DNA from 2 places in the Brenneria sp. L3-3C-1 genome. Region 1 is predicted to be linked to the other one. Evidence: predicted binding sites of a transcription regulator. Region 1 holds the regulator's gene; the other holds the start of a gene.
The links. Region 1 encodes ArgR, which controls arginine synthesis, uptake and breakdown. Its sites were predicted from a motif close to ANTGAATAAAAATACANT; they were not measured.

Region 1 (16,436 bases):
TCTTTTCTTTACAAAGATTGCTGTTTTTATCATCAAAACAACAATCTTTACAGATATTCAACACTGGTTATTTCGTATTCCACATCTCCGCCAGGCGTGCGGATCACCACGATATCATCCTGCTCTTTACCGATAAGCCCACGGGCGATGGGCGAGTTCACTGAAATCAGATTCAGCTTAAAATCGGCCTCGTCGTCACCCACAATGCGATAGGTTTGTTCTTCTTCGGTATCCAGGTTGATCACCTTGACGGTCGCACCGAAAATAACCCGGCCCGTTGCAGACATCTTCGTCACATCAATGACCTGGGCGTTGGAGAGTTTGGCTTCAATATCCCGGATACGCCCTTCACAAAAACCCTGCTGCTCGCGCGCGGCATGGTATTCCGCATTTTCTTTCAGATCGCCATGCTCACGGGCTTCGGCAATCGCGGCAATAATTTCGGGCCGGCGCACACTCTTCAAAAAATCCAGTTCTTCGCGTAATTTTTCGGCACCACGCAACGTCATCGGAAATTGTTTCATATTGTCTATACCTCTAAAAAATCCGTACGACTCAAATAATCGTCATCCTGACGCGTTAATCATCAAATACGACGCAGGATCTACTACATGCCAGTGCTTCCTGGCGATTAAACAAAAGTAACCAGCCCCGGAACAAATTTTCCAGGCCGGAAGCGATTTTGCATTTTGATACGCATTTTAACCCAGAGTTCCATGAGGGTCATCGTTTACTTTAGGCCTTATTGCACCGTAGTATGACCACACGTTACCCTGTTGTTAGCTGAGATTATGCGTTTTTCATCGATTCTTACCGGACTTGCCTGCGCTTTTGTTCTGCATTCCCATGCAGCAACTGTTGAAGATCACATCCAATACCTGCCCGATGGCGCCAATCTGGCGATGGTGGTGCAAAAGATTGGGGCTACTACGCCAACAATGGCTTTTAACAGTCAGCAGATGGCGCTACCGGCCAGTACGCAAAAAGTGTTGACCGCGCTGGCCGCCCTCCTTCAGTTGGGGCCGGACTATCGCTTCGTCACCACGATGGAAAGCCATGGCCCGGTAACTAACGGTATATTACGCGGCAACCTGATCGTCCGCTTCAGCGGCGATCCTACTCTGAAACGTCAGCAAATACGCAACATGGTACAGGAATTAAGAAAGCGCGGCGTACAGGAGATTGCCGGGGACGTGATGATCGACACCTCGGTTTTCGCCAGCCACGATAAGGCGCCCGGCTGGCCCTGGAACGATATGACCCAATGCTTCAGCGCCCCGCCGTCGGCCGCCATCGTTGACCGTAACTGTTTCTCTATTTCGCTTTATAGCGCGCCTAAAGCCGGCGATAACGCGTTTATCCGCGTTGCGTCATATTACCCGGTGCAAATGCTCAGCGAGGTTCGTACGCTGGCCAAAGGCTCTCCTGACGCGCAATACTGCGAACTGGATGTCATCCCCGGCGAACTGAACCGTTTTACGCTAACCGGCTGCCTGACGCAGCGCGCGGATCCTCTGCCGCTGGCCTTTGCGATTCAGGATGGCGCCAGCTTTGCCGGCGCCATCGTCAAAGACGAACTGTTGCAGGCGGATATCCGAATCCAGGGCAGCTTACGCCGTCAGACGCAACCGGGCCCGGCCGGCAGCGTACTGGCGCAAACCCAGTCAGCCCCGCTGCATGACCTGCTGACCGTTATGCTTAAAAAGTCCGACAACATGATTGCCGATACCGTTTTTCGCACCATCGGACGTGAGCGATTCAATGTGCCGGGCACGTGGCGCGCGGGCGCCGATGCGGTACGTCAGGTATTACGCCAGAAAGCCGGGGTTGATTTGGGCAACAGTATTGTGGTGGATGGCTCCGGTTTGTCGCGCCATAATCTGATCTCCCCCGCAACCATGATGCAGGCATTACAGTACATTGCCCAACACGATCAGGAGCTGAATTATATTTCGATGCTGCCGCTGGCCGGATATGACGGCACGCTACGTTATCGCGGCGGGTTGCATGAGGCGGGCGTAAACGGCAAGGTTTCCGCCAAAACCGGCGCATTGCAAGGGGTTTATAATCTGGCGGGCTTTATCACCACGGCCAGCGGTCAGCGAATGGCTTTCGTCCAGTTCCTTTCCGGTTACGCGGTTCCACCGGAAGAACAACGCTCACGCCGCGTCCCGCTGGTGCGGTTTGAAAGTCGTTTATACAAAGATATTTATCAAAATAACTAACAAAAACAGCGCAGTGAATGCGCTGTTTTTTGGCTAACGATAACCGTCGTCATGCCCGCGAAAGCGGGCATCTGTTTCGGACGGGATAGATAATCAGCGATGATAAATCGTTTCGACGCCCTCTTCGTCATCGTCGTCCCAATCATCATCCCACTCTTCTTCGGCTTCGCTTTCCGCCGTCGCCAGTTGCTCACGGTGATAGTCGTCCCACATAAACTCGACTTTCTCCGGTTCGCTTTCCTCTATCGCCATGGCTTTTGGCTGTACCTTCAGGAAGTTCATCACATCCCAGCACAATGCATTGACGCCTTCGCGATTGGCGGCGGAAATCAGATAATATTTCTCTTCCCAGCCCAGCGCGGCGGCGATTTCCTTGGCGCGTTTCTCAGCTTCGGCTTTGTCAATCAAATCGATTTTATTGAATACCAGCCAGCGTGGTTTTTCAGACAATCCGGCGCTGTATTGCTGCAATTCATTCACGATCACTTTGGCGTTTTCTACCGGATCGGACTCATCGATCGGCGCCAGATCAACCAGATGCAACAGCACCCGGCAACGTTCCAGATGCTTCAGGAAGCGAATGCCTAAACCCGCGCCGTCAGAAGCCCCTTCAATCAACCCGGGGATATCGGCGACCACAAAGCTTTGTTCACTGTCCATACGGACGACACCGAGGCTTGGAACCAATGTGGTAAAGGGATAGTCAGCCACTTTCGGCTTGGCGGCGGAAACGGCGCGGATGAACGTCGACTTACCCGCATTAGGCAGCCCCAGCATGCCGACATCCGCCAGCAACAGTAACTCCAGCATCAGTTCGCGTTCTTCACCCGGCGTACCGTTGGTTTTCTGGCGAGGCGCGCGATTGACGGAAGACTTGAAGCGGGAGTTTCCCAAACCATGCCAGCCGCCTTTGGCAACCATCAGTTTCTGCTGATGGCGCGTCATATCGCCCAGCACTTCGCCGGTGCCCTGATCCAGCACCCGAGTGCCGACAGGCACCTTTATCGTGATGTCTTTACCGCGTTTCCCGGTACAGTCACGGCTCTGACCGTTTTGTCCGCGTTCGGCGCGGAATGACTTTTCAAAACGGTAGTCGATCAGCGTATTCAGGTTTTCATCCGCCAGCAGATAAACGTCGCCGCCGTCGCCGCCGTCGCCGCCGTCAGGGCCACCATTGGGAATATATTTTTCACGGCGGAAGCTTACGCAGCCATTACCGCCATCACCTGCCACAACCAGAATTGTGGCTTCATCTACAAACTTCATCGATTCTCTCCGCAAAAAACCAATAGAGAATATCTACTTGTTTTAGGCTATTTATTGGTTCTTTTTGGCGTAACCTATTGATTTTAAGGTGTGTGGCATGCTTCGCCATTCACCATTAAAAACTGACGCGCCAGAACCTGTTCCGGCAAAGGGGCGGATTGTACCCGCTTACCTCAATATTTTCATCTGTATTAAAAATAAACAGTACAGACGGGATGTCAAAACGTCGCCATCATGATGACCTTTACAGGTTAGCGCCGCTTGTATTTTACACGGGCGACTTACTTTGGCACGACGATGGATACCGGCTCTCTTCTTCCAGGGAAAAAACGGTGCCCGATTGCAGAAAACATCGCCCCGGCCACCACGACCAAAGCGCCGATATACCCTAGCAAATTCAGCACCGGCGGCGCAAAGAACGTCGGCCAAGCCAATGCCAGCAAATCGGAAAAAAGCAGGGTAAATAACGGGGTGAGCGTAATAACCGCGCTTACCTGCGCCGCCTGCCAACGCGCCATCGCCTCTGCCAGCGCCCCATAACCTATCAGCGTATTGGCGCCGCAAAACAATAGACAAACAAGCTGCCAACCATCAAGTTGCAGAATAACCGCAGGGCGCGCCAATGGCGTAATAAACAGAACGCAAAGCACATAAAGCAGCAACAGAATCTGCTGTGACGTCAGACGGCGCAACAGCACTTTTTGCGCCACGCCGTATGTCACCCACACCGCGGCGGCGCAAACGCCCAGCAATACGCCCAGTGTGTAATCGGTAAGACGCGTGAAGATTTCAATCAGGCTGGCGTTAAAAAACAATACCAGTCCGCAAACCAGCATCACGGCGCCAATAACCTGCGTAATGCGCATCTTTTCTTTTAAGATAAGCACGCTGGCAAACATCATACCGACCGGCGAAAGCTGACCGATAACCTGAGACGCAGTCGGGCTGAGATATTGCAATGACGAACTGAAAAAAACGAAATTTCCCAATAGCCCGCAGGTCGCTATCAATAACACAACCCACCACCGGCGCCGCCGAAAGATCCGCAACGGCGGTAATTGTTTTCGTGAAAACAGCACGATCCCCAGACCGAATGAAGCGATGAGGAATCGGTACCAAACAATGGTGTACGGCTCCATGACAACCAGAACCTGCTTCATGGCGATCGGCAGCGCGCCCCAGCAAATCGCCGTAATCAGCGCCAGACAGAGACCGATGCCCGTCTGTTGTTGCGTATTCATGTTCGTCTCAGATGATCACCAGGAAGCAGAATGTAAAAAGCCCCGCAACGAATTGCGGGGCTTAAATCTATAAGACCTGACGCGAAAAATTATTCAGCAACGATACTGATATATTTACGGTTTTTAGGGCCTTTCACTTCAAACTGCACTTTACCGTCAGCCAAAGCGAACAGCGTATGGTCTTTTCCGCAGCCTACATTGCTACCGGCGTGGAATTTGGTTCCGCGCTGACGAACGATGATGCTGCCAGCTAATACAGCTTCTCCGCCGAAACGTTTTACGCCCAGGCGTTTGCTTTCTGAGTCACGGCCGTTACGAGTTGAACCGCCAGCTTTCTTGTGTGCCATTAATCCGCTCTCCTAAATCTTAAGCGCTGATGCCGGTGATTTTCACGTCAGTGAACCACTGACGATGGCCCGCTTGCTTACGGTAGTGTTTACGACGACGAAACTTAACAATCTTAACTTTCTCGCCGCGACCGTGAGCAACAACTTCAGCTTTGATCTTACCGCCATCGACGAAAGGAACGCCGATTTTGATTTCTTCACCATTGGCAACCATCAGAACCTGATCAAACTCAATAGCTTCACCAGTTGCGATGTCCAGCTTTTCCAAGCGAACGGTTTGACCTTCGCTTACTCGGTGTTGTTTACCACCACTTTGGAAAACTGCGTACATAAAAAACTCCGCTTTCCGCGCACTCAACGTATGATTATCCAGAGCGCACTATAAATATTCACAATAGGGCGCGAATTCTACGCAAAAATACTGAGGATGACAAGTGCAGAATCAAACGTTGTGAAGAAAAAGAATACAACGTATTAACTGCCGTTTATCTCTCTCATTTTTCCAGTACAATCTACTCAACAAGTTCCCTCATATGCCGATATGAAACAGCAATCTTACGGCGATGTTGAAGATATTAGCTGGCACAAACAATGAATCTAGAGCAAATCACAGCGTTAACCACTCAGGACATGACCGCCGTTAATGAAGTCATTCTTGAGCAACTGAACTCGGATGTCGTACTCATTAATCAACTCGGCCACTATATCATCAGCGGCGGCGGCAAACGTATCAGACCGATGATTGCCGTGCTCGCCGCCCGCGCGCTCGCCTATGACGGTCATAAGCATATTACCGTGGCGGCATTGATCGAGTTCATCCACACCGCCACCTTACTGCACGATGACGTTGTGGATGAGTCCGACATGCGCCGCGGCAAAGCGACGGCAAATGCGGCTTTTGGCAATGCGGCCAGCGTACTGGTCGGCGACTTTATCTATACCCGCGCGTTTCAAATGATGACCAGCCTGGAGTCGCTGCGCGTACTGGCGCTGATGTCCGAAGCCGTCAACGTGATAGCCGAAGGCGAAGTACTACAGTTGATGAACTGCAACGATCCCAATATCACCGAAGAAAGCTATATGCGGGTCATTTACAGTAAAACCGCACGATTGTTCGAGGCTGCCGCCCAATCATCGGCGATTCTAGCCGGTGCGACGCCGGAACAGGAAAAAGCATTGCAGGATTACGGCCGCTATCTGGGCACGGCGTTTCAGCTAATTGATGATTTACTGGATTATAACGCTGACGGCAAAACGCTGGGTAAAAATACCGGCGATGACCTTAATGAAGGCAAACCGACCTTGCCTTTGCTGCATGCGATGCATAACGGCAATGCGGAACAAAGCGCCATGATTCGCCAGGCGATTGAAAACGGCAACGGACGCCACCTGCTTGATCCCGTACTTGCGGCCATGCAGCAGTGCGGTTCGCTCGACTATACCCGTCTGCGCGCAGAGGAAGAGGCGGATAAAGCGATTGCAGCGCTGCAACCGTTATCGGAAACCCCCTTCCGCATTGCGCTTGAGGGGCTAGCTCACCTGGCAGTGCAACGTGATTTCTGACAACGTCGCCTTGTGGTGATTAGCAATTATGCTGTCTGGTCATCGGCGACATCATCCAGACGAGACAGCATAGCTAAGGTGCCTTCACGCAAAATAAAATTAATCAACCGGGATTGTTCGCTTTCCGAAAGCTGATGAAAAATATGAATCCATGACGCCAGCAATGCGGGTTCTTTTTTTGCCTGATACTCCAGCACCTCGCTTTCTTTCAGCAACAGCGAATCTTTCACCTCATCAGGCAAACTGCGGATGGAATACTCAACGCCGCGCCCTTGAACACCTTTGCGCCGCCTTCTCTCCCAACCGTCCTCGCGGGCCCGTTTGTTTAATCCCTGCGGAGTTTTAGGCAGCCCGCCCACGCCAATCAGTTCATTAGTCGCAAACCACTCTTTGTCCATACTCACTACTCCTTGTTTATTCCTGAGGCAACGCCGGTCGCGCGCCCCAAAAGTTTCCATATAATAGACTATAATTACCTAAACATCTAACGTTCACGCGTTATTGGTATCACTAAAGCTGTAAACGGCGCGCCATCGCAGGCATTTCATATGAATCATCAGGAAAGAGTAAAAACAGAGGAATAAGGCGTATCGCCATCTGAACAGATGGCAATAGAAGGCCGGCATTTACTCGGCGATCCTATCTGGATCGGCGTTCTCAGTAGACACGCCAAGCTGGCTCAGCGTGGCGGAGACGCCGACTCTCAAAATATAGCCAATCAGCTCGTCTCTTTCTTTTTCAGAGAGTTGATAATATATCTGCAACCAAACGGCCAGCGTGGCGGGCTGTTTTACGGAATATGCCGGGGAATCGCTTTCGAGTAATAAGGATTTTTTTACCGTATCGGGAAGACTATGAATCGAATACTCCACACCTCTCCCCTGAACGCCTTTACGACGGCGCTTTTCCCATCCATCTTCACGAGCGCGTTTATTCAATCCCTGTCTTGATTTCGGGAGGCCGCCGACACCAACCAGCTCGCTGGTAGCAAACCACTCTTTTTTCATAGCCTTTCATCCTGATAGTGCCATGCCTAACAAAAACCAATTTATTTGGAAATTAATTGAGAATCTTTTAGAAAATTAATGCTATATTATTTCCAAATAATAGTATCACGTTAGCCTGGCATATAACTCACATTCGTTATTTATACCACTAATACACAGTCGTCTTATAGCAATAAGGGAAGGATTATGACTTTAAGGAAACATGACTGGCATCCCGCTGATATCATTGCCGCCTTGCGCAAAAAAGGCACAACGCTGGCTGCGGTATCACGTGCTGCCGGATTAAGTTCATCAACACTGGCTAATGCGTTGACGCGCCCCTGGCCTAAAGGAGAGTGGTTGATAGCTGATGCGTTGGGGATCCACCCATCAGAAATCTGGCCAAGTCGTTATTATGATCCGGAAACCAACGAGCTTATTGACAGAAAGAAACTGATTCGCCCCCAGTAAAGACAAAAGCCGGAGAGACACTCTCCGGCTTGTAGACTCATGATGACGAAATCGCAGCGTTCATTAGCCTTTTATGAAAGACTCGCCCAGTTCGATATCCTGATTTAGCGTATCCAACATATTCGTGAGCGACGCTTGCTCAAACGCGCTTAACGTACCAATGTCTTTACGTTCAACAATACCCTCTTTACCCAACAGCACAGGCTGAGCAAAGAAACGGGCATATTTGCCGTCGCTTTCTACATAGGCGCATTCAACAACGTTGCTTTCACCCTGCAAGGCACGAACCAGAGACAGGCCGAATCGGGCAGCTGCCTGCCCCATCGACAAGGTCGCCGATCCGCCGCCGGCTTTCGCTTCCACAACTTCGGTACCGGCATTCTGGATGCGCTTTGTCAGGTCGGCGGCTTCCTGCTCGCTGAAGCTTACGCCGGGGATTTGCGACAGCAAAGGCAGAATCGTCACGCCGGAATGGCCGCCGATAACAGGAACATTGATGTCCTGCGGTTGTTTGCCTTTCAGTTCAGCCACAAACGTATTAGAACGGATGATATCCAGCGTGGTGACGCCGAACAGTTTGTTTCTGTCGTAAACGCCCGCTTTTTTCAACACTTCGGCGGCGATAGCCACTGTCGTATTCACCGGGTTGGTGATGATGCCAATGCAGGCTTTGGGGCAGGTACTGGCGATTTGCTCAACCAGATTGCGCACAATCCCGGCATTTACATTGAATAAATCTGAACGGTCCATACCCGGCTTACGGGCCACGCCAGCAGATATCAACACGATGTCGGCGCCAACCAGCGCCGGGGTCGCGTCTTCGCCGCTATAGCCTTTGATTTTGACTGCGGTAGGAATATGGCTCAGATCAACCGCAACGCCCGGGGTTACCGGAGCAATGTCATAAAGCGATAATTCCGAACCTGAAGGAAGCTGGGTTTTGAGGAGGAGCGCAAGGGCCTGACCAATACCGCCTGCTGCACCAAGAACTGCAACTTTCATCCTAAACTCCTTATTATCGTAAAGTACAAAAATTTTGTGAATTCATATAATTATAGAATTAACACTAGAAGAAAAAATGAAGCGCATTTACTTACCGTCAACGGATAGCGCTTAAAGACTGAAAATATCCTATGTCTCTAATAATAAATCAAAAACGGCTAATAATTTGAAAGGTAAGTAAAGTTAATGGGCTTTTGAGTTAAAAATGCGGCGCACATTTATGGCCAGTCAACTAGGGGACTACATTACACCGATCGTCGGTCTGCAAACAACATCATTCTGATAACATTTGGTTCACTTTTATGTGACCTGCAACACAGTTTTCAGACTCGCCGGCTTGGCGGAATTTTTATTTTTTTATTCATCCGGATCATAACGGATGAACGGCGCTATTATACGCATTATGATTGCATAAAAATTCACTTATCTGCATAATAACGACACAAATAACCCTATGAATCCGGTGCAGAATGCGTAACACGACAAAACAGGAAGACTTAGTTAAGGCGTTCAAAGCGCTGCTGAAAGAAGAAAAGTTCAGCTCTCAAAGTGAGATCGTTCAAGCTTTGCAAGATGACGGATTTGAAAACATCAATCAGTCCAAAGTCTCACGCATGCTGACTAAATTTGGTGCGGTACGGACACGTAACGCCAAAATGGAAATGGTTTACTGTCTGCCCGCCGAGCTTGGCGTTCCCACCACCACCAGCCCACTCAAGAATCTGGTGCTGGACGTCGACTTTAATGATGCCGTAGTGGTTATCCATACCAGCCCGGGCGCAGCGCAGTTGATCGCGCGTTTGCTCGACTCGTTGGGTAAATCAGAAGGGATTCTCGGCACCATCGCGGGCGATGACACCATCTTCACCACCCCAGCCAGAGGGTTCAGCGTCAAACAGCTTTACGAGGCTATTTTGGTGCTGTTCGAGCAGGAACTGTAGCCGAACAGCCGTAACAACATCGCCCGCGCCTTGATGATGTTGATGAAAGCCGCGATGTCGCCAGCGACGCGGGCTATGGATGATTCGGCTTAAATGGCCGGCAATTCAGCCAGCGGCCAGCGCGGTCGCACCGTGATGCCGAGTTCCCGCCGTTCTCCCTGTTGCAGGCGAACCGTTCCCGCGTAAGCGATCATGGCGCCATTATCCGTGCAAAACTCCGGCCGGGCATAAAATACCGCCCCGCCCCGTTTTGTCATCATCTCGCCCAGACGCTGACGCAGCGTACGGTTGGCGCTCACGCCCCCGGCTATCACCAGCCTTTTGAAGCCGGTTTCATCCAGCGCACGACGGCATTTTATCGCCAGCGTATCCACCACCGCATCCTCGAAAGCTCGGGCAATGTCCGCCCGGGTTTGTGCATCATCATCGTTATTGCGGATCGTATTGGCCGCGAAGGTTTTTAAACCGGAGAAACTGAAATCCAGCCCGGGGCGATCGGTCATCGGACGCGGGAACGTAAAACGCGCGGCGTCGCCGGCCTGAGCCATTTTTGACAGCATCGGCCCGCCCGGGTAATCCAGCCCCAGCAATTTTGCCGTTTTATCAAACGCCTCGCCCGCGGCATCATCGATTGACTCGCCAAGCAGCCGATACTCGCCGATGCCGGTGACGCTGATTAGCTGCGTATGACCGCCGGAAACCAGCAACGCCACAAAAGGAAATTCAGGCGGATTGTCTTCCAGCATCGGCGCCAGCAGGTGCCCTTCCATATGATGCACCGCGACCGCCGGAACATTCCAGGCAAACGCCAGCGAGCGGCCTATCGTCGCCCCGACCAACAGCGCCCCCACCAGTCCGGGGCCGGCAGTATAGGCCACGCCGTCAATATCACCGGCTTTTAAATCCGCTTCGCGCAGCGCCGCCTGGATCAACGGCACCGTTTTACGGACGTGATCGCGTGAAGCCAGTTCGGGAACGACGCCGCCATAATCCGCATGGAGTTTTACCTGGCTGTACAACTGATTAGCGAGTAAACCGGCCTGAGTGTCATAGATGGCCACGCCGGTTTCATCACAGGATGTTTCGATACCCAATACGCGCATTGCTGTTCCTACTTTATATTACGGTGCAAGCATCCCGACGATGCAGCTTGCTTCATACGGCAGATAGTCTACCATAAGCCCCCCGGTTTCTGCGCTGACGGTGCGCTGAGCGTTTTATGATCGCCCAGCCCTTTACAAGGACGCCCTGTTTGCAGTAGAATTCCGCACCATTTTGAAAAGGCTGGCACAAGGCCAGCGGCAAACCGAATTTATTAAGGTGAGAGGCACATGCCGGTAATTAAAGTACGTGAAAACGAGCCGTTCGACGTAGCTTTGCGTCGCTTCAAGCGTTCCTGCGAAAAAGCAGGTGTTCTGGCCGAAGTTCGTCGTCGTGAGTTTTATGAAAAACCGACAACTGAACGTAAACGCGCTAAAGCATCCGCGGTAAAACGCCACGCGAAGAAGTTGGCTCGAGAAAACGCACGCCGCACTCGTCTGTATTAATTTTCAGGAGGGCTTCCTCCACCGCGTGATTAATCCGCAGACTTAGTAGTTGCATACGAAGGCCGTGCATTTCCGCAAGGAATGCGCGGCTTGTTGTCGTTTATAAGCTATCGTTAACAGGGGCTTATGGCTGGACGAATTCCACGCGTATTTATTAATGACCTGCTGGCTCGCACCGACATCGTCGATCTCATTGACGCGCGCGTCAAACTGAAAAAGCAGGGCAAGAATCACCATGCGTGCTGTCCGTTTCACCACGAAAAAACTCCCTCGTTCACCGTAAACGGCGACAAGCAGTTCTACCATTGTTTTGGCTGTGGCGCACACGGTAACGCCATTGACTTTTTAATGAATTACGATCGTCTCGAATTCGTTGAAAGCATTGAAGAATTAGCCACCATCTATGGTCTTGAAGTGCCGTATGAAACCGGCACCGGGCCAACCCAGTTTGAGCGTCATCAGCGGCAAAGCCTGTATGAACTGATGGGGCAACTGAGTTCGTTTTATCAGCAAACGCTAAGCCAGCCTGTCGGCGCTCCCGCGTTGCAGTACTTGCAACAGCGAGGATTGAGCGCCGAAGTAATTAGTCATTTTGCGATTGGTTTCGCGCCGGCCGGCTGGGATAACGCCTTAAAGCGTTTCGGACGCAATAATGACGATCGCAGCACATTGAACGATGCCGGCATGCTGGTGACTAACGATCAGGGCCGTACTTACGATCGTTTCCGTGAACGCGTGATGTTCCCTATTCGGGATAAGCGGGGGCGGGTCATCGCATTTGGCGGACGGGTATTAGGCGATGGCGTGCCGAAGTATCTGAACTCGCCGGAAACGGAAATTTTCCATAAAGGCCGCCAGCTCTATGGCCTGTATGAAGCGCAGCAAAACCATCCGGAACTGAAGCGGTTGCTGGTGGTTGAAGGGTATATGGATGTCGTCGCCCTGGCGCAGTTTGGTATTGATTATGCGGTTGCGTCGCTGGGAACCTCCACCACAGCCGATCATATTCAGTTACTCTTTCGCGCCACCGATCAGGTCGTCTGCTGTTACGACGGCGACCGGGCCGGGCGGGAAGCGGCATGGCGGGCGCTGGAAACCGCGCTACCCTATTTAAATGATGGCCGTCAGTTACGCTTTATGTTTCTGCCGGATGGCGAAGATCCCGACACGCTGGTGCGCAAAGAAGGCAAAGCCCTTTTCGAACAGCGAATGGAGCAGGCTTTGCCACTGTCGCAGTTTATGTTTGAAACGCTGCAACAGCAGGTGGACATGAGTTCTCCTGATGGACGCACGAAGCTCAGCACGTTGGCGCTGCCCTTGATTGGTCAGGTGCCAGGTGAAACGTTACGCTTATATTTACGCCAGCAGTTGGGCAATAAGCTGGGTATCCTGGATGACAGCCAGTTAGACAGGCTGTTGCCCAAAGTGGCTGAACATGCTCAGCCCTATCAGCCTCCGCAGCTAAAAGTCACAACTATGCGTATACTTATAGGGCTATTAGTTCAGAACCCAAGACTTTCAGCGGAAGTTCCCGAACTGGCGCTGGAAGACATAGAAGAGAGCAAAGTGGCTGGCCTGTCCCTGTTTCAGGATCTGGTTAAAACCTGCAACGCCAGCCCCGGAATGAATATGGGTCTGCTGCTTGAGAAATATAGAGACAGCAAATACCGGAAGCAACTTGAAACCATGGCTTCCTGGAACCATATGATCGAAGAAGATGAGCTGGACGATAAGTTCAGAATAAGCCTGGCGGAACTCTACGATCAACTGTTGAAACAACGTCAGGAAACATTAATCGCCCGTGAGAGAACGCACGGGCTTAACGCCAAAGAAAGAAAAGAGCTTTGGTCGTTGCAACTGGCCTTAACCAGAAAAAACTGATTATTGCGGCTTAATTGCCGATAAATAGCAGGGTCGAGCCCTGCAAAGAGCCGCTACGGGGTCCGCGGCGATAAGAAAAAATGCCCTAATGCTATTGTTGGCATATTACGCCGACCGACACCAACCCAAATACTCTGAAGTGTGGATACCGTCTTATGGAGCAAAACCCGCAGTCACAGCTAAAGCTACTTGTCACCCGTGGTAAGGAGCAAGGCTACCTGACCTATGCTGAGGTCAATGACCATCTGCCGGAAGATATCATCGACTCCGACCAGATCGAAGACATCATCCAGATGATTAATGACATGGGCATCCAGGTGATGGAAGAAGCGCCGGATGCGGATGATCTGTTGCTGGCAGAAAATACCAATGACGCAGACGAAGATGCGGCAGAGGCTGCTGCTCAAGTGTTATCCAGCGTTGAATCGGAAATCGGTCGTACCACCGATCCGGTTCGTATGTACATGCGTGAAATGGGTACCGTCGAATTGCTGACGCGTGAAGGCGAGATCGATATCGCCAAACGTATTGAAGACGGTATCAATCAGGTTCAATGTTCTGTCGCAGAGTACCCGGAAGCGATTACCTATCTGCTGGAACAGTACGATCGTGTTGAAGCCGGCGAAAGCCGCTTATCCGATCTGATCACCGGATTTGTCGATCCCAACGCGGAAGAAGACATTGCGCCAACCGCGACGCACGTTGGCTCTGAGCTTTCCAGCGAGGAGATGGATGACGACGATGACGAGGAAGAAGAAGATGACGACAGCGATGACGATAACAGCATCGATCCGGAACTGGCGCGTCAGAAATTTACTGAATTGCGTGAGCAATATGAAACGACGCGTCAGGTCATCAAGACCCACGGTCGCAGTCATGCAAAATCGGCACAAGAAATTCTGAATCTGTCTGAAGTCTTTAAGCAATTCCGCCTGGTGCCCAAACAGTTTGATTTCCTGGTCAGCAGCATGCGCTCCATGATGGACCGCGTTCGTACTCAGGAACGTCTGATCATGAAACTGTGCATCGAACAGTGCAAAATGCCGAAGAAAAACTTCGTCACCCTGTTCGCCGGCAACGAGACCAATGACTCCTGGTTTAGCGCAGCCATTGCAATGGCTAAACCGTGGTCTGAAAAACTGCATGACGTAGAAGATGACGTCAAACGCAGCTTACAGAAGTTGCATCAGATCGAAGAAGAGACCGGTTTAACCATTGAGCAGGTTAAAGACATCAACCGTCGTATGTCGATCGGCGAGGCGAAAGCCCGCCGCGCCAAAAAAGAGATGGTTGAAGCAAACTTACGTCTGGTTATTTCCATCGCCAAGAAATATACCAACCGCGGCTTGCAGTTCCTCGACCTGATTCAGGAAGGCAACATCGGCCTGATGAAAGCGGTGGACAAGTTTGAATATCGCCGTGGTTATAAGTTCTCAACCTATGCGACCTGGTGGATCCGTCAGGCTATTACCCGCTCGATCGCCGATCAGGCGCGCACCATCCGTATTCCGGTACATATGATTGAGACCATCAACAAACTCAACCGTATATCGCGCCAGATGCTACAGGAAATGGGACGTGAGCCGACGCCGGAAGAGCTGGCTGAACGTATGCTGATGCCGGAAGACAAGATCCGTAAAGTGCTGAAGATCGCCAAAGAGCCGATTTCGATGGAAACCCCGATTGGTGATGACGAAGATTCGCATCTGGGTGACTTTATCGAAGACACCACGCTGGAGCTGCCGCTGGATTCCGCCACATCGGAAAGCCTGCGTTCGGCAACGCACGACGTATTGGCTGGTCTGACCGCGCGTGAAGCGAAAGTGCTGCGTATGCGTTTCGGTATCGACATGAATACCGACCATACGCTGGAAGAAGTCGGCAAGCAGTTTGATGTCACCCGTGAACGTATTCGTCAGATCGAAGCGAAAGCGTTGCGTAAACTGCGCCACCCAAGCCGTTCAGAAGTGCTGCGCAGCTTCCTGGATGATTAACCGATATCCAGATTGTCGTCTCTGAAAATAACCCCGGTCTCCCGGGGTTATTTTTTGTCGCAGCCTTTTGCCCAGCGCTTATCGGCTGGCGTGTAATGCCTGATACAACGCCTGATAAGACGCGACCAGCGACGCCAGCGTAGCGCGGTTCAGCCCGCTGGGATTGGGCAGTACCCACACCTGAGTTTCGCCAATCGTCAACGCCTGACGTCCCCATGCGACCTTATTAACACCAAACGCCTGACTGAACGCCTGCTTTCCCAGCACCGCAAGAGCCTGCGGCTGATAACGCCTCATCTTTTCAACAATGGCTTCACCGCCCTGCAAGAGTTCATTGCGCGCCAGTTCGGTCGCTTCTGTCGTCGGCCGCTCCACCAGCATGGTGATCCCGCATCCGGTATCCAACAAATGCTCCTCCTCCTGTGGCATGAGCAAACGTTCGGTAAACCCGGCCTGATAAATCACCTTCCAGAAGCGGTTACTGGGATTGGCAAAATGGTAGCCATGATGGGCCGTCGATAATCCCGGATTGATGCCACAGAAAACAACCTGAAGATTTGTTGCCAGAATATCCGCGATCATACTGCCTCTTTACGCTATGTTTTCCGCTGTTATCGCAAAATCTGACAATAATAACAACAAGCTATCTTGCATAGAAAACAGCCATCCAGCCGAACAACTATAGACCTTCCCCTGCACATTACCGTATAATCGTCGCCCGTTCGGCCCCTTAGCTCAGTGGTTAGAGCAGTCGACTCATAATCGATTGGTCGTTGGTTCAAACCCAACAGGGGCCACCAGAATTTCAAGGAGTTAGATGAGAAATCGTCTGACTCCTTTTTCGTTTTATATGAATTGGGTCAGGTAATGGATCAGGTAAGGAATTGCCTCCCTGCCCTCTTCATCTCGCTGCCAGCATCCCCGGATAGTGCTTCACTACGATATCATTCATCTTTTCTGTCAGGTCGCCCC
Region 2 (16,436 bases), on a different contig from region 1:
AGCGCTGCCGGTACAGGGGCTGCACGTCGATCTGGTGCACGGCAAGGATGATGCCGCGGCGTTGAATGCGCAATTACCCGCTGACTGGCTGCTGTCGCTGGGCGTGATTAACGGGCGTAACGTATGGCGCGCCGATCTGAGTGGTTGGTTTGAACGTTTGCAACCGCTGGCGGGCAAACGCACGCTTTGGCTGGGAAGCTCCTGTTCGCTGCTGCATAGTCCGATCGATCTCAACGTGGAAACGCGCCTGGATGATGAAGTAAAAAGCTGGTTTGCGTTTGCTATCCAGAAGTGCGCCGAGCTGTCCCTGCTGTCTCAGGCGTTGAACAGCGGCGACGATCGGGCGCTGGCGGTATACAGCGCGCCGATCCGCGCCCGCCGTACCTCGACCCGCGTGCACAATGCGGCGGTGGCTCAGCGTCTGGCGGCCATTACGCCGCAGGACAGCCAGCGCCGGCAGCCGTATCCGCTGCGCGCCAAAGCACAGCGCGAGCGTTTCAATCTGCCCGCATGGCCGACAACCACCATTGGTTCTTTCCCGCAAACCACGGAAATTCGCGGCCTGCGTCTGGACTTCAAGCAAGGGCGTCTGGACGGCAATCATTATCGTACCGGCATCGCCGAACACATTAAGCAAGCGGTGGCGGAGCAGGAACGTCTGGGGCTGGACGTGCTGGTGCACGGCGAGGCCGAGCGTAACGACATGGTGGAATACTTCGGCGAACATTTGGACGGCTTTGTGTTTACGCAGAATGGTTGGGTGCAGAGCTACGGTTCCCGCTGCGTGAAACCCCCGGTGATTATCGGCGATGTCAGCCGTCCTGAAGCGATTACCGTTGAGTGGGCGAAGTATGCCCAGTCGCTGACGGATAAGCCGATGAAAGGCATGCTGACCGGCCCGGTCACCATCCTGTGCTGGTCTTTCCCGCGAGAAGACGTGACGCGGGAAACCATTGCCAAACAGATCGCGCTGGCGCTGCGCGATGAAGTGGCGGATCTGGAAAAAGCCGGTATCGGCATTATCCAGATTGACGAACCTGCGCTGCGTGAAGGTCTGCCGCTGCATCGCTCCGACTGGTCGGCCTATCTGGCCTGGGCGGTGGACGCCTTCCGTCTGAATGCGGCGGTCGCGCAGGATGACACGCAGATCCATACCCATATGTGCTATTGCGAATTCAACGACATCATGGATTCCATTGCGGCGCTGGACGCCGATGTGATCACCATTGAAACGTCACGTTCCGATATGGAATTGCTGGAGTCGTTTGAAGAGTTTGAATACCCGAATGAAATCGGCCCGGGCGTGTATGATATTCACTCGCCGAACGTGCCGAGCGTTGAATGGATGGAAGCGCTGTTGCTTAAAGCCGCGCAGCGTATCCCGGCGGAGCGCCTATGGGTTAACCCGGACTGCGGCCTAAAAACCCGCGGCTGGCCGGAAACCCGTCAGGCGCTGGCGAACCTGGTACAGGCGGCCCGGCGTCTGCGTGAAACGCAGTAAGCATGTATCAATGACCAGGGAGGCGAAAGCCTCCTTGAGGTTGCTGACAAAGCCTGGTGAGCGGCGATAATGGATGGATCGTAAAGACGCTGCAAGTACGTCCCTGTAAGCTCGAACCGCGCCATCCCTGGCGCGGACGCTTTACTCTTCCATTCCATTATCACCGTTCGATAAAGGGTGATAGGTTTGTCAACGGTCTGAGGGAGGCGAAAGCCTCCTTTTTTCATTTCGGCAGCAAATTTCACTTCTGCGACAAATCGTATCGATGAGTAAAGAATCTACAATAAAAGGGGCGAACGGCGGGAAGCGTTGTGAAACTCTGATTAGTGATGCATATCACGTTTTTATGTACGTTTAGTTTTTGTTTCTTTTTTATGAGTGATAGTCATCACTAAAAATGCCATCGTAATACGATAAAGTCTGTCCTTATCCCTCTGATTATCCAACTCATTGCCTGGGAGGCGGTTATGTCTACATCTGATGTGTTCCATCTCGGTCTGACGAAGCATGATTTACAAGGGGCGACGCTGGCGATTGTTCCCGGCGATCCCGAGCGCGTCGAAAAAATAGCCCGTCTGATGGAGAACCCGGTACATCTGGCGTCGCACCGTGAATTCACCTCCTGGCGCGCCGAATTGGACGGAAAGACGGTTATTGTCTGCTCTACCGGCATTGGCGGCCCGTCAACGTCGATTGCGGTTGAAGAACTGGCTCAGCTTGGTATCCGCACTTTCCTGCGAGTCGGCACTACCGGCGCTATTCAGCCGGGCATCAATGTGGGAGATGTGCTGGTGACGACGGCGGCGGTGCGCCTTGACGGCGCCAGTCTGCATTTTGCGCCGATGGAATTTCCGGCGGTGGCGGATTTTGCCTGTACGACCGCGCTGGTCGAGGCGGCGAAAGCGGCCGGCGCCGCGCTGCATGTCGGCGTGACCGCATCATCCGACACGTTTTATCCGGGGCAGGAACGTTATGATACGTTTTCCGGCCGCGTGGCGCGCCGCTTCCGCGGTTCAATGGAAGAGTGGCAAAGCATGGGCGTTTTGAATTATGAGATGGAATCCGCCACGCTGCTGACCATGTGCGCCAGCCAGGGGCTGCGCGCCGGCATGATCGCCGGGGTTATTGTCAATCGCACCCAGCAGGAAATTCCTGATGCCGCGACCATGAAGCTGGCGGAAACGACGGTCGTTAAGGTTATGCTGGACGCCACCCGTCGATTGCTGGCCTCGGCATAATTGTTCTTTAAGCCATCACCGGGAGAGGTATGACCGAACCAACGTTACTCCATCCGTCTTTAGTGCCGCTGGACGGCGGGATCAATTTCCGCGATTTGGGCGGTAATCGGGCGGCGGATGGGCGTCTTATCCGGCGTGGAAAGTTATTTCGCTCCGGCTCGCTGGATTTATTGAGTCCGGCGGATTGTGAACAACTGGCCGGGGTGCCCGTTACCGATATTCTTGACTACCGCGATCCCGATGAAATTGCGCTCAAGCCCGATATTCTTTGGTCTGGCGCAAACTACCATCCATTCCCCGCAAACCCGCTGCGGCACGAGGTCACGGCGAACCTGGATTCTTTAGGTTCGGATGTGCTGGAGACCTTTGATTCACAGGCATTCATGCTGGAGCTTTACCGCCGCTTACCTTTCGATAACTCCGCATACCGCCACCTGGTCTCGCTGCTGTTGCAACCGGATAACGGCGCGCTGGTACAGCACTGCGCGGTGGGGAAAGATCGTACGGGTATGGGGTCGGCGCTGGTGATGCTGGCCCTGGGAGCCGATGAGCAAACGGTGATCGAAGATTATCTGCTCACCGACACCACGCTGACGCCTTTCCGACAACAGTTAATGGCGCATTTGTCCCAGACCATGAGTGATAAAGCGCTGGGGCAGTTTGCGTATGTACTGTCGGTTCAGGAAGCGTTTATCTCGACGGCATTACAGGCCATTTATGAGCGTCATGGTTCTGTCGATAGCTGGCTTGAAGCGGAGTACGGATTAGATAATCGCGCCCGGCAATTTTTACAGGATAAGTATTTGATTTGATTCAGGCGCCGGACAGGAGCATATCAATTGAGAGGCCGGTCACATGAACCGGCCTCTGCTTTTTACTGAAGATCGCTGTGCGGTGATTAGCCGGTGTTGCGCATGCCGGCGGCAACACCGGCGATAGTCACCATCAGCGCCAGTTCTACCTCGGGTTCGGGATTTTCCTGTTGGCGTGAACGGTGCAACAATTCAGCCTGAAGAACGTTCAGCGGGTCGGTATAAACGTTACGCAAGGCGATGGATTCGGCAATCCACGGCAGGTCTTCCATCAGGTGGTCGTCATTGGCGATCGTCAGCACGACATGAATATCGGCCGCCAACTGTTCACGCAGCTGTTTTCCCAACGGCCACAGCGTCTTATCCACCAGGCGCTGATCGTAATATTCGGCCAGCCACAGGTCGGCTTTGGAAAACACCATTTCCAGCATCCCGAGACGGGTGGAGAAAAACGGCCAGTCGCGACACATGGTTTCCAACTGTTTCTGTTTGCCGTCGTCCACGACTTTTTGCAACGCGGCGCCCGCACCCAGCCACGCCGGCAACATCAGGCGGTTCTGCGTCCAGGCGAAGATCCACGGAATGGCGCGCAGGCTTTCGACGCCGCCGTTAGGACGACGTTTCGCCGGGCGCGAGCCTAACGGCAGTTTGCCCAGCTCCAGTTCCGGCGTGGCTGCGCGGAAATAAGAAACAAAGTCTGGATTTTCACGCACATACCCACGGTACATATCGCAAGACACACGCGACAGCTCATTCATAATCTCATGCCATTCCTGCTCGGGTTCCGGCGGCGGCAACAGGTTGGCTTCCAAAATGGCGCCGGTATAAAGCGCCAGGCTGCTGATCGTGACTTCCGGCAGGCCGTACTTAAAGCGAATCATCTCACCTTGTTCGGTCACGCGCAGGCCGCCTTTCAGGCTTCCCGGCGGCTGGGACAACAGAGCGGCGTGGGCGGGAGCGCCGCCGCGGCCGATGGAACCGCCGCGGCCGTGGAACAGCGTCAGGGCAATGCCGGCTTTCTCGCAGGTTTTAATCAGGGCATCCTGCGCCCGGTATTGCGCCCACGATGCCGCCATGACGCCGGCATCTTTCGCCGAGTCGGAGTAGCCAATCATGACCATCTGCTTGCCCTGAATGAAACCGCGATACCAGTCGATATTCAACAGTTGCGTCATGACATCATCGGCGTTGTTCAGGTCTTCCAGCGTTTCGAACAGCGGGGCGACCGGTAAAGCAAACGGGCAGCCAGCCTCTTTGAGCAGCAGATGAACGGCCAGCACGTCTGATGGCGTGCGGGCCATCGAAATGACATAGGCGGCAATCGAACCCGCCGGGGATTTGGCGATAACCTTACAGGTATCAAGCACTTCTTTGGTGTCCGCGCTCGGTTCCCACTGACGTGGCAGCAGCGGACGTTTGGAACTTAATTCACGGATCAGGAAGGCCTGTTTGTCGGACTCGGACCAGCTTTCGTAATCCCCTAAACCAAGATAGCGGGTAATTTCAGCCAACGCTTCGGTGTGGCGGGTGCTCTCCTGACGCACATCAATACGCACCAGCGGTACGCCGAAGCAGCGTACGCGACGCAGCGTGTCGAGCAACTGCCCGTCGGCGATGATGCCCATGCCGCAGGCGTGCAGCGACTGATAACACGCATACAGCGGCTCCCAGAGCTGTTCATTGCTAATCAATAAATCCTTGGGCGGAAGCGATTGCGCGCCTTTAAGGCGGGATTCCAGATAGCTTAGCGTGGTCGTGAGCTGGGCCCGCAATGATTTCATGATGGCGCGGTACGGTTCCTGTATTTCGCTGCCGCCGGCAAGTTCGCTCACTTCCGGCGTGCAGGCGGACATTGACAGTTCCGACACCAGAACCTGAATGTCGCGCAGGAACAGGTCGGCGGCTTTCCAGCGGCCGAGCAGCAATACATGCTGGGTAATTTCAGCGGTGACATTGGGGTTGCCGTCACGGTCTCCGCCCATCCAGGACGTAAAGCGTACAGGAACGGCTTCTATCGGCAGCCGATAACCAAACGATTTCTCCATCTGCTCGTCCAGTTCACGCAAAAACGCCGGAACGCCTTCCCAGAGGCTATTTTCAACCACGGCAAAGCCCCACTTCGCTTCATCCACGGGGGTGGGGCGAATTTTACGGATTTCGTCGGTATGCCAGGATTGCGCAATGATCTGACGTAAACGACGCATAATCTTGTTGCGTTCATAATCCGCCAGGTCGTCATGATCGAGCTGCTGGAGACAGGTATTGACTTCGACCAGCTTGTGAATCAGCGTCCGACGGGTAATTTCCGTCGGATGCGCGGTCAGCACTAATTCAATAGAAAGCGATTCTATGGCTTCCCGAATGTCTTTTTCCGTCAAATCCTTGCTGGCTTTCAAACGATTAAAGGCGGTGGTCAGCATCTCCGGATTGCTGGCGGCCTCGCCATGCGGCGAAATGGTGTGGTATTGCTCAGCGGTATTGGTCAGGTTAAGAAATTGACTGAATGCACGGGCAACCGGCAATAGCTCATCGTTGGACAGATTTTGTAGTGTGTTCAGCAGTTCCTTACGGTGCTTTTCACTGCCTGCTCGGGAGGATTTTGACAATTTACGAATTGTTTCTACTTTATCAAGAATGTTCTCACCCAGCGCTTCCTTGATCGTATCGCCAAGTAGCTTACCTAGCATGCTGACGTTACTGCGCATTGCCGAATATTGCTCGTTCATAGTTACCCTGACCCATCTCAATTTTTTGTAAGTTTGTTTCACCAGAAAAAATACAGCTCTTCCCTCATCTAGCCACGACAAGGTTGATTCGTCAATTGGCGATTCTTTGTTCCCACGATTCTTTATATCAGCCGATCTTTTTACCCGTATTGATGCAGGTTTGGCAATTTGTGAAATTTAATTACAGATGCGCTGATATTAGGGGCGCTAATTTAAGCAGGGGAAACGGGGGCATAAATGCCCCGTAAAATGGCCCGCGGCTAGTGATATACGCTGGCGAGGCCGCTATCCGTTGACTCAGTGGTGACAGAAATGCTGAATCATCTGCGCAATCAACGCGCGCGTCGGTTTGATAAACGCGGTATCAAGGAATTCGTCCGGCTGATGCGCCTGATTGATGGAGCCCGGCCCCAGCACCAGCGTCGGACAGAGTTCCTGAATAAACGGCGCCTCGGTGCAGTAATTGACGACTTCTGTTTGCGTACCGAGTAATTTCTCCACCACCGACACTAAATGATGATCCGCCGGACATTCATAACCGGGGATCGGCGGATGCAGTTCACTGATGGTTAAACGCCCCGGCCAGCGTTGGCTTACCGGGGCCAGCGTTTCAGACAGTAGCCCGTTCAGATCGTTGAGCGTCAACCCCGGCAGCGGACGGATATCCATATGCAGCTCACAGCAGGCGCAGATGCGGTTGGCCGCATCGCCGCCATGAATATGACCCAGATTCATGGTCGGATAGGGGATATTGAACGCCGCATGGTGATAGCGCTCTTTCAGGGTATTGCGCAACGCCAGCAGATGCGAGATGGCCTCATGCATCAATTCGATGGCGTTGACGCCGCGCGCCGGATCGCTGGAGTGGCCGGATTGCCCCTGTATGCGGATAGCGCTGGACATATGGCCTTTGTGGGCGCGAACCGGCTGTAGCGATGTCGGTTCGCCGATAATGGCGCAGTCCGGGCGGATCTGCGTCGACCCGGCAAAATATTTGGCGCCGGCCATGGTGGTTTCTTCGTCGGCGGTGGCAAGCACATACAGCGGTTTAGTCAGTTTCGCCGGATCAATGTCGCGCAGCGTATCGAGAATGAAAGCGAAGAAGCCTTTCATGTCGGCGGTGCCTAAGCCGTACAGCTTATTGTCGTGTTCGGTCAGCGTGAAGGGATCGCGCGTCCAACGCCCGTCGTCGAAAGGCACGGTATCCGTATGCCCGGCCAGCAACAATCCCCCTTTACCTTCACCGATTCGCGCCAGCATGTTAAATTTATGTTGCGTGCCGGGGACCGGCTGGACTTCAACATGAAAGCCTAAATCGGTAAACCAGCCTGCCAGCAGGTTGATTAATGCCTGATTACTTTGATCGAGCGCGCTGTCGGTCGCACTGATGGACGGAGTCGCGATCAACGCCCGGTATAGCTCAATAAAAGGGGGTAAATTCATCTTCACTGTTGACAGCCTCTGGTTAGGATAGTATCAATATTCATGCATTTATTTTGAATAAAAATACAATAACGCTAAGTGAAAGGAAACCATAAGGTATCAGTGATGATGAATTCACCACTCCGCTTAGCTTCACGGGTGAACAGCGTGATGGCGCTGGTGAGCCCTGTTACCTGTTCCATTGATAAGTAAGAAGGTACGCAGATCCCATGCTGAATACGTTGATTGTTGGTGCAAGCGGTTATACCGGCGCCGAACTTGCGCTTTACCTGAACCGTCACCCACAGATGAACATAACCGCTTTAGCCGTTTCAGCGCAAAGCGTAGACGCAGGAAAATTAATTTCTGATTTGCATCCGCAGTTGAAAGGCATCATTGATTTGCCGGTCCAGCCGTTAACCCATGTCGCGGAAGCGGCCAAAGGGGTCGATGTGGTCTTTCTGGCGACGGATCACAAGGTCAGCCACGATTTGGCGCCCGAGTTTCTGGCTGCGGGCTGCGCCGTTTTCGATTTATCCGGCGCATTCCGTGTTAATGATGCGGAATTTTACCGTCAGTATTATGGGTTTGAGCATCAGCATACCGACTGGCTGGCTCAGGCTGTCTACGGGCTGGCCGAATGGCAGGCCGAAAGCATTAAACATGCGCAACTGATTGCGGTGCCGGGATGTTACCCGACAGCCTCACAGCTGGCGTTGAAGCCGCTGGTGGACGGTCAATTGCTGAATACCGCGCAATGGCCGGTGATCAACGCCGTCAGCGGCGTCAGCGGCGCGGGGCGTAAAGCCTCCATGACCAACAGTTTCTGTGAGGTCAGTCTGCATCCTTATGGTATTTTTACCCATCGTCATGAGCCTGAAATCTCGACTCACCTCGGTACGCCGGTTATTTTTACGCCGCATTTAGGCAATTTTGCTCGCGGGATACTGGCGACTATCACCTGTCGGTTGCAGCCGGACGTGACGCAGCAGGATGTGGCCGAAGCCTATCACAACGCCTATCACGGCAAACCGCTGGTGCGCCTGTATGAGAAAGGGGTGCCGGCGCTGAAATCCGTCGTCGGGCTGCCGTTCTGCGATATCGGTTTTTCCGTACAGGGCGAGCATCTGATTGTGGTCGCCACGGAGGATAACCTGCTGAAAGGCGCCGCGGCGCAGGCGGTACAATGTATGAATATTCGTTTTGGTTTCCCGGAAACCCAGTCTTTACTCTGATTATCATTTACCATTCTGAGGCGCGAAGAGAACAATGAATCCGTTAATTATCAAGCTAGGTGGCGTTTTACTGGATAGCGAAGAGGCGCTGGAGCGTCTGTTCACCGCACTGGTTACCTATCGTCAGCAGCACCAGCGCCCGCTTGTGATTGTGCATGGCGGCGGATGTCTGGTTGACGATCTGATGAAAAAGCTGTCGTTGCCGGTGGTGAAGAAAAACGGCCTGCGCGTGACGCCCGCCGATCAGATCGACATTATTACCGGCGCGTTGGCGGGGTCGGCGAATAAAACGCTGCTGTCGTGGGCCAGGAAGCACGGTATTGACGCCGTCGGCCTGTGTCTGGCGGACGGCTGCAGCACGACAGTGACGCAGTTGGATGAAGCGCTGGGTTTTGTCGGTAAAGCGCAGGCGGGTTCGCCTGCGCTGCTGAATACGCTGTTGTCGGCGGGTTATCTGCCGGTGGTCAGCTCCATCGGGATTACCGATGGGGGCGACTTGATGAATGTGAATGCCGACCAGGCCGCGACGGCGCTGGCGCAAACGCTGGGCGCGGATTTAATCCTGCTTTCCGACGTGAGCGGCATTCTGGATGGAAAAGGCCAGCGCATTGCGGAAATGACCGCGCAAAAAGCGGAGCAACTGATTGAGCAGGGCATCATCACCGATGGCATGATCGTCAAGGTCAACGCAGCGCTGGATGCGGCCCGTACGTTGGGGCGGCCGGTGGATATCGCCAGTTGGCGGCATGCCGATCAGCTACCGTCGCTGTTTAACGGGGTGGCGATTGGGACGCGTATTTTAGCGTAAGCGGTTTTCGGGTATGGCATGATGTCATACCTGCATTTATCTGAATTTCAGGAGTAAGGGTTATGGCTTTGTGGGGCGGTCGGTTTAGTCAGGCGGCAGATCAACGTTTTAAACAGTTCAATGACTCACTGCGGTTTGATTACCGTCTGGCAGAGCAGGACATCATCGGCTCGATTGGCTGGTCGAAAGCATTGGTTACCGTCAATGTGCTCAGCCGTCAGGAGCAACAGCAGTTGGAACAGGCGCTGAACGCGTTGCTGAGCGAAGTGCGGGTCGATCCTGAAATGATCCTGCAAAGCGATGCGGAAGATATTCATAGCTGGGTCGAGCAGCGTTTGATCGAAAAGGTCGGCGATTTGGGCAAGAAACTGCACACCGGGCGCAGCCGCAACGATCAGGTCGCGACCGATCTGAAGCTGTGGTGCAAGGCGCAGGTTGCCGAACTGCTGCTGGCGGTGCGCCAGTTGCGTCAGGCGCTGGTCACCACGGCGGAAGCCAATCAGGACGCGGTGATGCCGGGTTATACTCACCTGCAACGCGCCCAGCCGGTCACGTTTGCCCACTGGTGTCTGGCTTATCATGAAATGCTGGTGCGCGACGAAAGCCGTCTGGAAGATACGCTGAAGCGTCTGGACGTCAGCCCGCTGGGCTGCGGCGCATTGGCCGGCACCGCCTATCCCATCGACCGCGAACAACTGGCGGGCTGGCTGGGATTTGCCGGCGCCACGCGCAACAGCCTGGATACGGTCTCTGACCGCGATCACGTACTGGAGCTGTTGTCTGATGCGTCGATCGGCATGGTGCATTTATCCCGTTTTGCCGAAGACCTGATTTTCTTCAACAGCGGCGAAGCGGCTTTTGTGGAGCTTTCCGACCGTGTGACTTCCGGCTCATCGCTGATGCCGCAGAAGAAGAACCCCGATGCGCTGGAGCTGATCCGCGGCAAATGCGGCCGGGTTCAGGGCGCGTTGACTGGTATGATGATGACGCTGAAAGGGCTGCCGCTGGCGTACAACAAAGACATGCAGGAAGACAAGGAAGGGTTGTTCGATGCGCTGGATACCTGGCATGACTGTCTGATGATGGCGGCTCTGGTGCTGGAAGGCATTCAGGTGAAGCGTCCGCGTTGTCAGGAAGCGGCCGAGCAGGGTTACGCCAACGCCACGGAGCTGGCGGATTATCTGGTGGCGAAAGGCGTTCCGTTCCGCGAGGCGCACCATATCGTCGGTGAGGCGGTGGTGGAGGCCATTCGTCAGGGGAAAGCGCTGGAAGCCCTGCCGTTAGCCGACTTGCAGGCGTTCAGCGCCGTTATCGCTGACGATGTTTACCCGATCCTGTCGCTGCAATCCTGTCTGGATAAACGCGCCGCGCAGGGCGGCGTGTCGCCGCAGCAGGTGGCGAAAGCCATCAGCGAGGCGAAACAGCGTCTGAGCTGACGGTTATCTGAGGCCGGTCACTGTACCGGCCTTGTTTGTTTCATCGCCAAATCGCAATCCCGCCCGCATTTTCTGATTTTTCACCGCGCTTTTCGCCAAATTTGTTTCATTATCAGCATTGCCTCTGGACATCCATACAGTATCATTCTACTTTGACGAGCAGCAATGGCAGCCAGCGGAGGCGCAGTGGATATCAGCATATTTTATGGATTGGGCGGCGGCGTTATTGGTCTGTTGGCCGGTTGGCTCATCGTCGGCGTATCGCACCAGCAGCGGCAGTCTCGTCATGAAACCGATCGGCGTTTGCTTGAACAGACATTGCAGCAGACCCAACAGTTGCTGAACGAAAGTCAGCAGGCGAGAAAACAGCATGAACAGCAATTACGTGAAAATGAACTGGCGTTGCGCAACGTTCATGGCCAGTTGGCCGCCAGTCAGGAAAAGTTGCAACAGCTGGCGCAACTGCGTGAGGAATGCGTTCAGTTAAATCAGGAACTGCGCGCCTTGCGTGAGGTCAATAGCGCTCAAGAGGCGGAGCTGCGCGAGGTCACCATCCGGCTTGAAGAAACGCGCATGGCCGCCGAAGAGAAACAGCGTCTGCTGATAAACAGCGAGCAGCGGCTGACCACGCAGTTTGAAAATCTGGCGAACCGTATTTTTGAGCACAGCGGCCGCAAGGTGGATGAACAGAATAAACAGAGTCTGGATCGTCTGTTGATGCCGCTGCGCGAACAGCTTGATGGTTTCCGGCGTCAGGTTCAGGATAGCTTTGGCGCTGAAGCCCGTGAACGCCACACCCTGACGCATGAAATTCGTAATCTGCAACAGCTCAATGCGCAGATGGCCCGCGAAGCGATTAATCTCACCAAGGCCCTGAAAGGAGACAATAAGACGCAGGGAAACTGGGGCGAGGTGGTGCTCAGCCGGGTGCTGGAAGCCTCCGGGCTGCGCGAAGGCTATGAATACCAGACTCAAGTCAGCGTACAGACCGGCGCGAATAACCGTATGCAGCCGGATGTGATTGTCCGTTTGCCGCAAGGCAAAGATGTGGTGATTGACGCCAAGATGTCGCTGGTCGCCTATGAGCGCTATTTTAACAGCGAAGACGACGCCGAGCGTTTGGCCGCCCTTAATGAGCATTTGCTTTCGGTGCGCGGTCATATTCGCCTGTTAGGCGGCAAAGACTACCAACAGTTGCCGGGGCTGCGTTCGCTGGATTATGTTTTGATGTTTATTCCTGTCGAACCGGCGTTTCTGGTGGCGATCGATCGCCAGCCGGAGTTGATCGCTGAAGCGCTGAAGCACAATATTATGCTGGTAAGCCCGACCACGTTGCTGGTGGCGTTACGCACCATCAACAACCTGTGGCGTTATGAACAGCAGAGTCGCAACGCACAGCAGATCGCTGAACGAGCCGCGAGGCTGTACGATAAACTGCGTTTGTTTGTCGATGATATGGAAACGTTGGGGCAAAGCCTGGATAGGGCGCACGGCAGCTACCGTCAGGCGATGAATAAACTGGCTTCCGGTCGTGGTAATCTTATCGGCCAGGCCGAAGGTTTTCGCGCATTGGGGGTGGAGGTAAAGCGTCCCATCAGCCCATCGCTGGCGGAGCAGGCAACCGACCATGAAAACGCCGCCGGCGAGGCGCTGGCGGATACGGCCGGCGACGGTAAACCGTCGGCAATCGATGCGGAAGGACGTTAGGTTTTTTCTGCGTCGCAGGCTTGGCGGGTAGCTGTCGCAATGGCTTTTCGTCCCTTTTCGGCAAAGAAGGGCGGTGGGCTTTTTATCCGGGTCTGTTACACTCTTCCCAATAACCGGTAGACCCGAAATTTGACTGAATAAGTAGGCGGATAAAATGGCAAATGAGCCGGAGAAAACGACCGATTTTGGTTTTCGCACTGTCGCCAAGGATGAGAAAGAAGTCATGGTGGCTGACGTTTTTCATTCTGTCGCAGCAAAATATGACCTGATGAATGACCTGATGTCTTTCGGCATTCATCGAATCTGGAAAAGATTCACCATTGAGTGCAGCGGCGTGCGGCGCGGTCAGCGTGTGCTGGATGTCGCCGGCGGCACTGGCGATCTGACGGCGAAATTTTCCCGTATTGTGGGCGACGAAGGGGAAGTCGTTTTAGCCGATATCAATGCTTCCATGCTAAAAGTCGGCCGTGAGAAACTGCGCAATAAAGGCATTATCAATAATGTCAGCTATGTGCAGGCAAACGCCGAAGAACTGCCGTTCCCGGATAATTTCTTTGACTGCATCACCATTTCCTTCGGCTTGCGTAACGTTACCGATAAAAATAAAGCGCTGCGCTCCATGTATCGCGTTTTGAAACCCGGCGGCCGGTTGCTGGTGCTGGAATTCTCCAAGCCGGTGATGAAACCGCTGAGCAAGGTTTATGACGCCTATTCGTTCCACATCCTGCCTAGAATTGGCGAGATGGTCGCGAGCGACGCCGGGAGCTACCGCTATCTGGCTGAATCTATCCGTATGCACCCCGATCAGGAAACCCTGAAAGGGATGATGAGCGACGCGGGCTTTGACAGTGTCAATTATTTCAATCTTACCGGTGGGATTGTCGCGTTGCATCGTGGTTTTAAATTCTGATTGGGAAGGCCAATGCTGATAACGTCTGTGCTGACTGCTTCGCTGGAAACTGCGCTGAATCAACTACTGTTTCGTGACCGCGGTATGAAAGCGGCGCGTCAGCGCCTGCACGGCAAAACGCTGCAAATCGAGCTATCTGAACTGAACGCGCCGCTGGTGCTTATCTTCAGCGAACACCGGCTCGATGTGATGAGCGAGTGGGGGGAACCGGCGGATTGCCGGCTAAAGACGCGTTTACCGGTTCTGATGAAGCTGCGCGATCGGCAGCACCTCTCTTCGCTGATGCGCAGCGGCGATTTGATCATTGAGGGCGATATCCAGGTCGTGCAGCAGTTTATCGGGCTGCTTGATTTGGCCGAGTTTGATCCGGCGGAATGGCTGGCGCCTTATCTGGGGGATGTGGTTGCGCAGGGGCTGAGTCAGACCGCGCAGAAGACGCTGAATTTACTGCGGCGTACATTGCGCAGACAGCGGCACGCCTTATCCGAGACGCTTACCGAAGAGTGGCGGTTAGCGCCGGGAAAACTTGAAAACGCCTGGTTCCAGGATGAAATCGCCGCACTGGAGAAATCCACGGACAATCTGGCTGAACGGCTGGCGAAACTGGAGGCCCTGCCATGATGCCAAGTGAACTGCTGCGGCTTTACAGCATCGTACGCGTTTTGCTGAGCTATGGGCTGGATGAGCTCATCCCCAAAATGCGTTTGACCATCCCGCTGCGTTTTGGCCGCCGGCTGTTATTTTGGTTGCCGAATCGGCACAGCCGCATGCCGTTGGGCGAGCGTTTGCGTTTGGCGCTGCAAGAGCTTGGCCCGGTGTGGATCAAGTTCGGTCAAATGATGTCGACGCGGCGTGATTTGTTCCCGCCCGCCATTGCCGAACAACTGGCTATGCTGCAAGACCGGGTCGAACCTTTTGACGGTATGTTGGCGCGCAAACAAATCGAGCTGTCGATGGGCGGCATCCCGCTGGAAAACTGGTTTGATGATTTTGATGTGAAGCCGCTGGCATCGGCATCGATTGCGCAGGTTCATACCGCTCGTCTGAAAGCCACCGGCAAAGATATCGTCATTAAGGTGATCCGGCCTGATATTTTACCGGTGATTCAGGCCGATATGCGGCTGATGAAGCGTCTGGCCGGCTGGCTGCCGAGACTATTGCCGGATGGCCGGCGTCTGCGCCCGCGAGAGGTGGTGCGCGAGTATGAAAAAACGTTGCTTGATGAATTGAATCTGTTGCGTGAAGCGGCCAATGCGATTCAACTGCGGCGTAATTTTGAAGGCAGCCGTATGCTGTACATTCCTGAAGTGTACTCGGATTACTGCACTGAGAGTATGCTGGTGATGGAGCGGATCTATGGCATTCCGGTTTCTGATATTGAAGCCTTGAAAGCCAATGGCACCAATTTGCAGTTACTGGCGGAACGCGGGGTTCAGGTTTTCTTTACCCAGGTATTCCGCGACAGTTTCTTTCATGCGGATATGCATCCCGGCAATATTTTTATCAGTTACGAACACCCGGACGATCCTCAGTACATTGGGATTGACTGCGGGATTGTCGGCTCGCTGAACAAGGAAGATAAACGCTATCTGGCGGAGAACTTTATTGCGTTCTTCAATCGTGACTATCGTAAGGTGGCCGAGTTGCATGTGGATTCAGGCTGGGTGCCGGCGGATACCAACGTTGAGGACTTCGAGTTTGCTATTCGCACCGTTTGCGAGCCTATTTTTGAAAAGCCGTTAGCGGAAATTTCATTCGGTCATGTATTATTGAATCTCTTTAATACGGCTCGTCGTTTTAACATGGAAGTACAGCCACAACTGGTGCTGTTGCAAAAAACGCTGCTGTATATTGAAGGGATTGGACGCCAGCTCTATCCGCAGTTGGATCTGTGGAAAACAGCAAAACCATTTTTAGAAAACTGGCTGAAAGAGCAGGTTGGCTTGCCTGCCGTTATTCGGGCATTAAAGGAAAAGGCGCCGTTCTGGGCCGAAAAATTGCCGGAGATCCCCGAATTATTCTATGACGGTTTACGTCAGCACAAGATACTGCGGCAGAGTGTCGACAAGCTTGCCGATGAATTGCGCACGCAGCATGTTCGTCAGGGACAATCCCGTTATCTACTGGGAATTGGCGCAACGCTATTAATAAGTGGTACGGTGTTGCTGGTCAGTCACGTGGAAGCGGACATTGTTCCTTCTGGTTTGATGGCCGCGGGAATTATCGCCTGGATTATCGGCTGGCGACGAACTCGTTGAAGCAGATCATGATGCATAACCAGATTACCCTATATACTGAGGGTAATCTGGGTGACCCCCTTTTGAAAGAGGTAAATATTATGGGCGGTATTAGTATTTGGAACCTGTTGATTATCGCAGTGATCGTCGTATTGCTGTTTGGTACCAACAAGCTGAGAACCTTGGGCTCAGACTTGGGCGCTTCCATCAAAGGCTTTAAAAAAGCCATGGGCGATGAGCAACCGTCAGCGAATAATGCTGATAAAACACAGCAGGATGCTGATTTTGCAACCAAATCGATTGCAGACCAACAGCCGGAAGTTGTTAAGCAGGATGAAGCAAAGAGCAAGCATAAAGAGCAGGTATAATCGGTGTTCGATATCGGGTTTAGCGAACTGCTACTG

Region 2: argC (N-acetyl-gamma-glutamyl-phosphate reductase) is a predicted target of ArgR. The motif match lies at 7,773-7,790, and genes of this name have one in related genera.

What each region holds. Positions count from the first base shown of each region.
Region 1 is NZ_JAEMHF010000005.1:53,073-69,508, reverse strand. It holds gene greA (transcription elongation factor GreA) at 48-524, opposite strand; gene dacB (serine-type D-Ala-D-Ala carboxypeptidase) at 792-2,225, shown strand; gene cgtA (Obg family GTPase CgtA) at 2,319-3,491, opposite strand; gene JG725_RS12020 (DMT family transporter) at 3,773-4,732, opposite strand; gene rpmA (50S ribosomal protein L27) at 4,822-5,079, opposite strand; gene rplU (50S ribosomal protein L21) at 5,099-5,410, opposite strand; gene ispB (octaprenyl diphosphate synthase) at 5,671-6,642, shown strand; gene JG725_RS12000 (DNA-binding protein) at 6,669-7,040, opposite strand; gene JG725_RS11995 (DNA-binding protein) at 7,269-7,649, opposite strand; gene JG725_RS11990 (helix-turn-helix transcriptional regulator) at 7,836-8,099, shown strand; gene mdh (malate dehydrogenase) at 8,163-9,101, opposite strand; gene argR (transcriptional regulator ArgR) at 9,572-10,042, shown strand; gene tsaD (tRNA (adenosine(37)-N6)-threonylcarbamoyltransferase complex transferase subunit TsaD) at 10,132-11,145, opposite strand; gene rpsU (30S ribosomal protein S21) at 11,374-11,589, shown strand; gene dnaG (DNA primase) at 11,716-13,470, shown strand; gene rpoD (RNA polymerase sigma factor RpoD) at 13,626-15,464, shown strand; gene mug (G/U mismatch-specific DNA glycosylase) at 15,543-16,046, opposite strand; tRNA gene JG725_RS11950 (tRNA-Ile) at 16,189-16,264, shown strand; partial or broken gene JG725_RS11945 (DUF4942 domain-containing protein) at 16,366-16,436, opposite strand, start outside.
Region 2 is NZ_JAEMHF010000009.1:147,512-163,947, forward strand. It holds gene metE (5-methyltetrahydropteroyltriglutamate--homocysteine S-methyltransferase) at 1-1,501, shown strand, start outside; gene udp (uridine phosphorylase) at 1,969-2,739, shown strand; gene JG725_RS16450 (tyrosine-protein phosphatase) at 2,769-3,551, shown strand; gene ppc (phosphoenolpyruvate carboxylase) at 3,638-6,277, opposite strand; gene argE (acetylornithine deacetylase) at 6,575-7,726, opposite strand; gene argC (N-acetyl-gamma-glutamyl-phosphate reductase) at 7,930-8,934, shown strand; gene argB (acetylglutamate kinase) at 8,969-9,742, shown strand; gene argH (argininosuccinate lyase) at 9,805-11,178, shown strand; gene rmuC (DNA recombination protein RmuC) at 11,365-12,885, shown strand; gene ubiE (bifunctional demethylmenaquinone methyltransferase/2-methoxy-6-polyprenyl-1,4-benzoquinol methylase UbiE) at 13,040-13,795, shown strand; gene JG725_RS16490 (SCP2 domain-containing protein) at 13,808-14,416, shown strand; gene ubiB (ubiquinone biosynthesis regulatory protein kinase UbiB) at 14,413-16,053, shown strand; gene tatA (Sec-independent protein translocase subunit TatA) at 16,134-16,400, shown strand; gene tatB (Sec-independent protein translocase protein TatB) at 16,404-16,436, shown strand, end outside.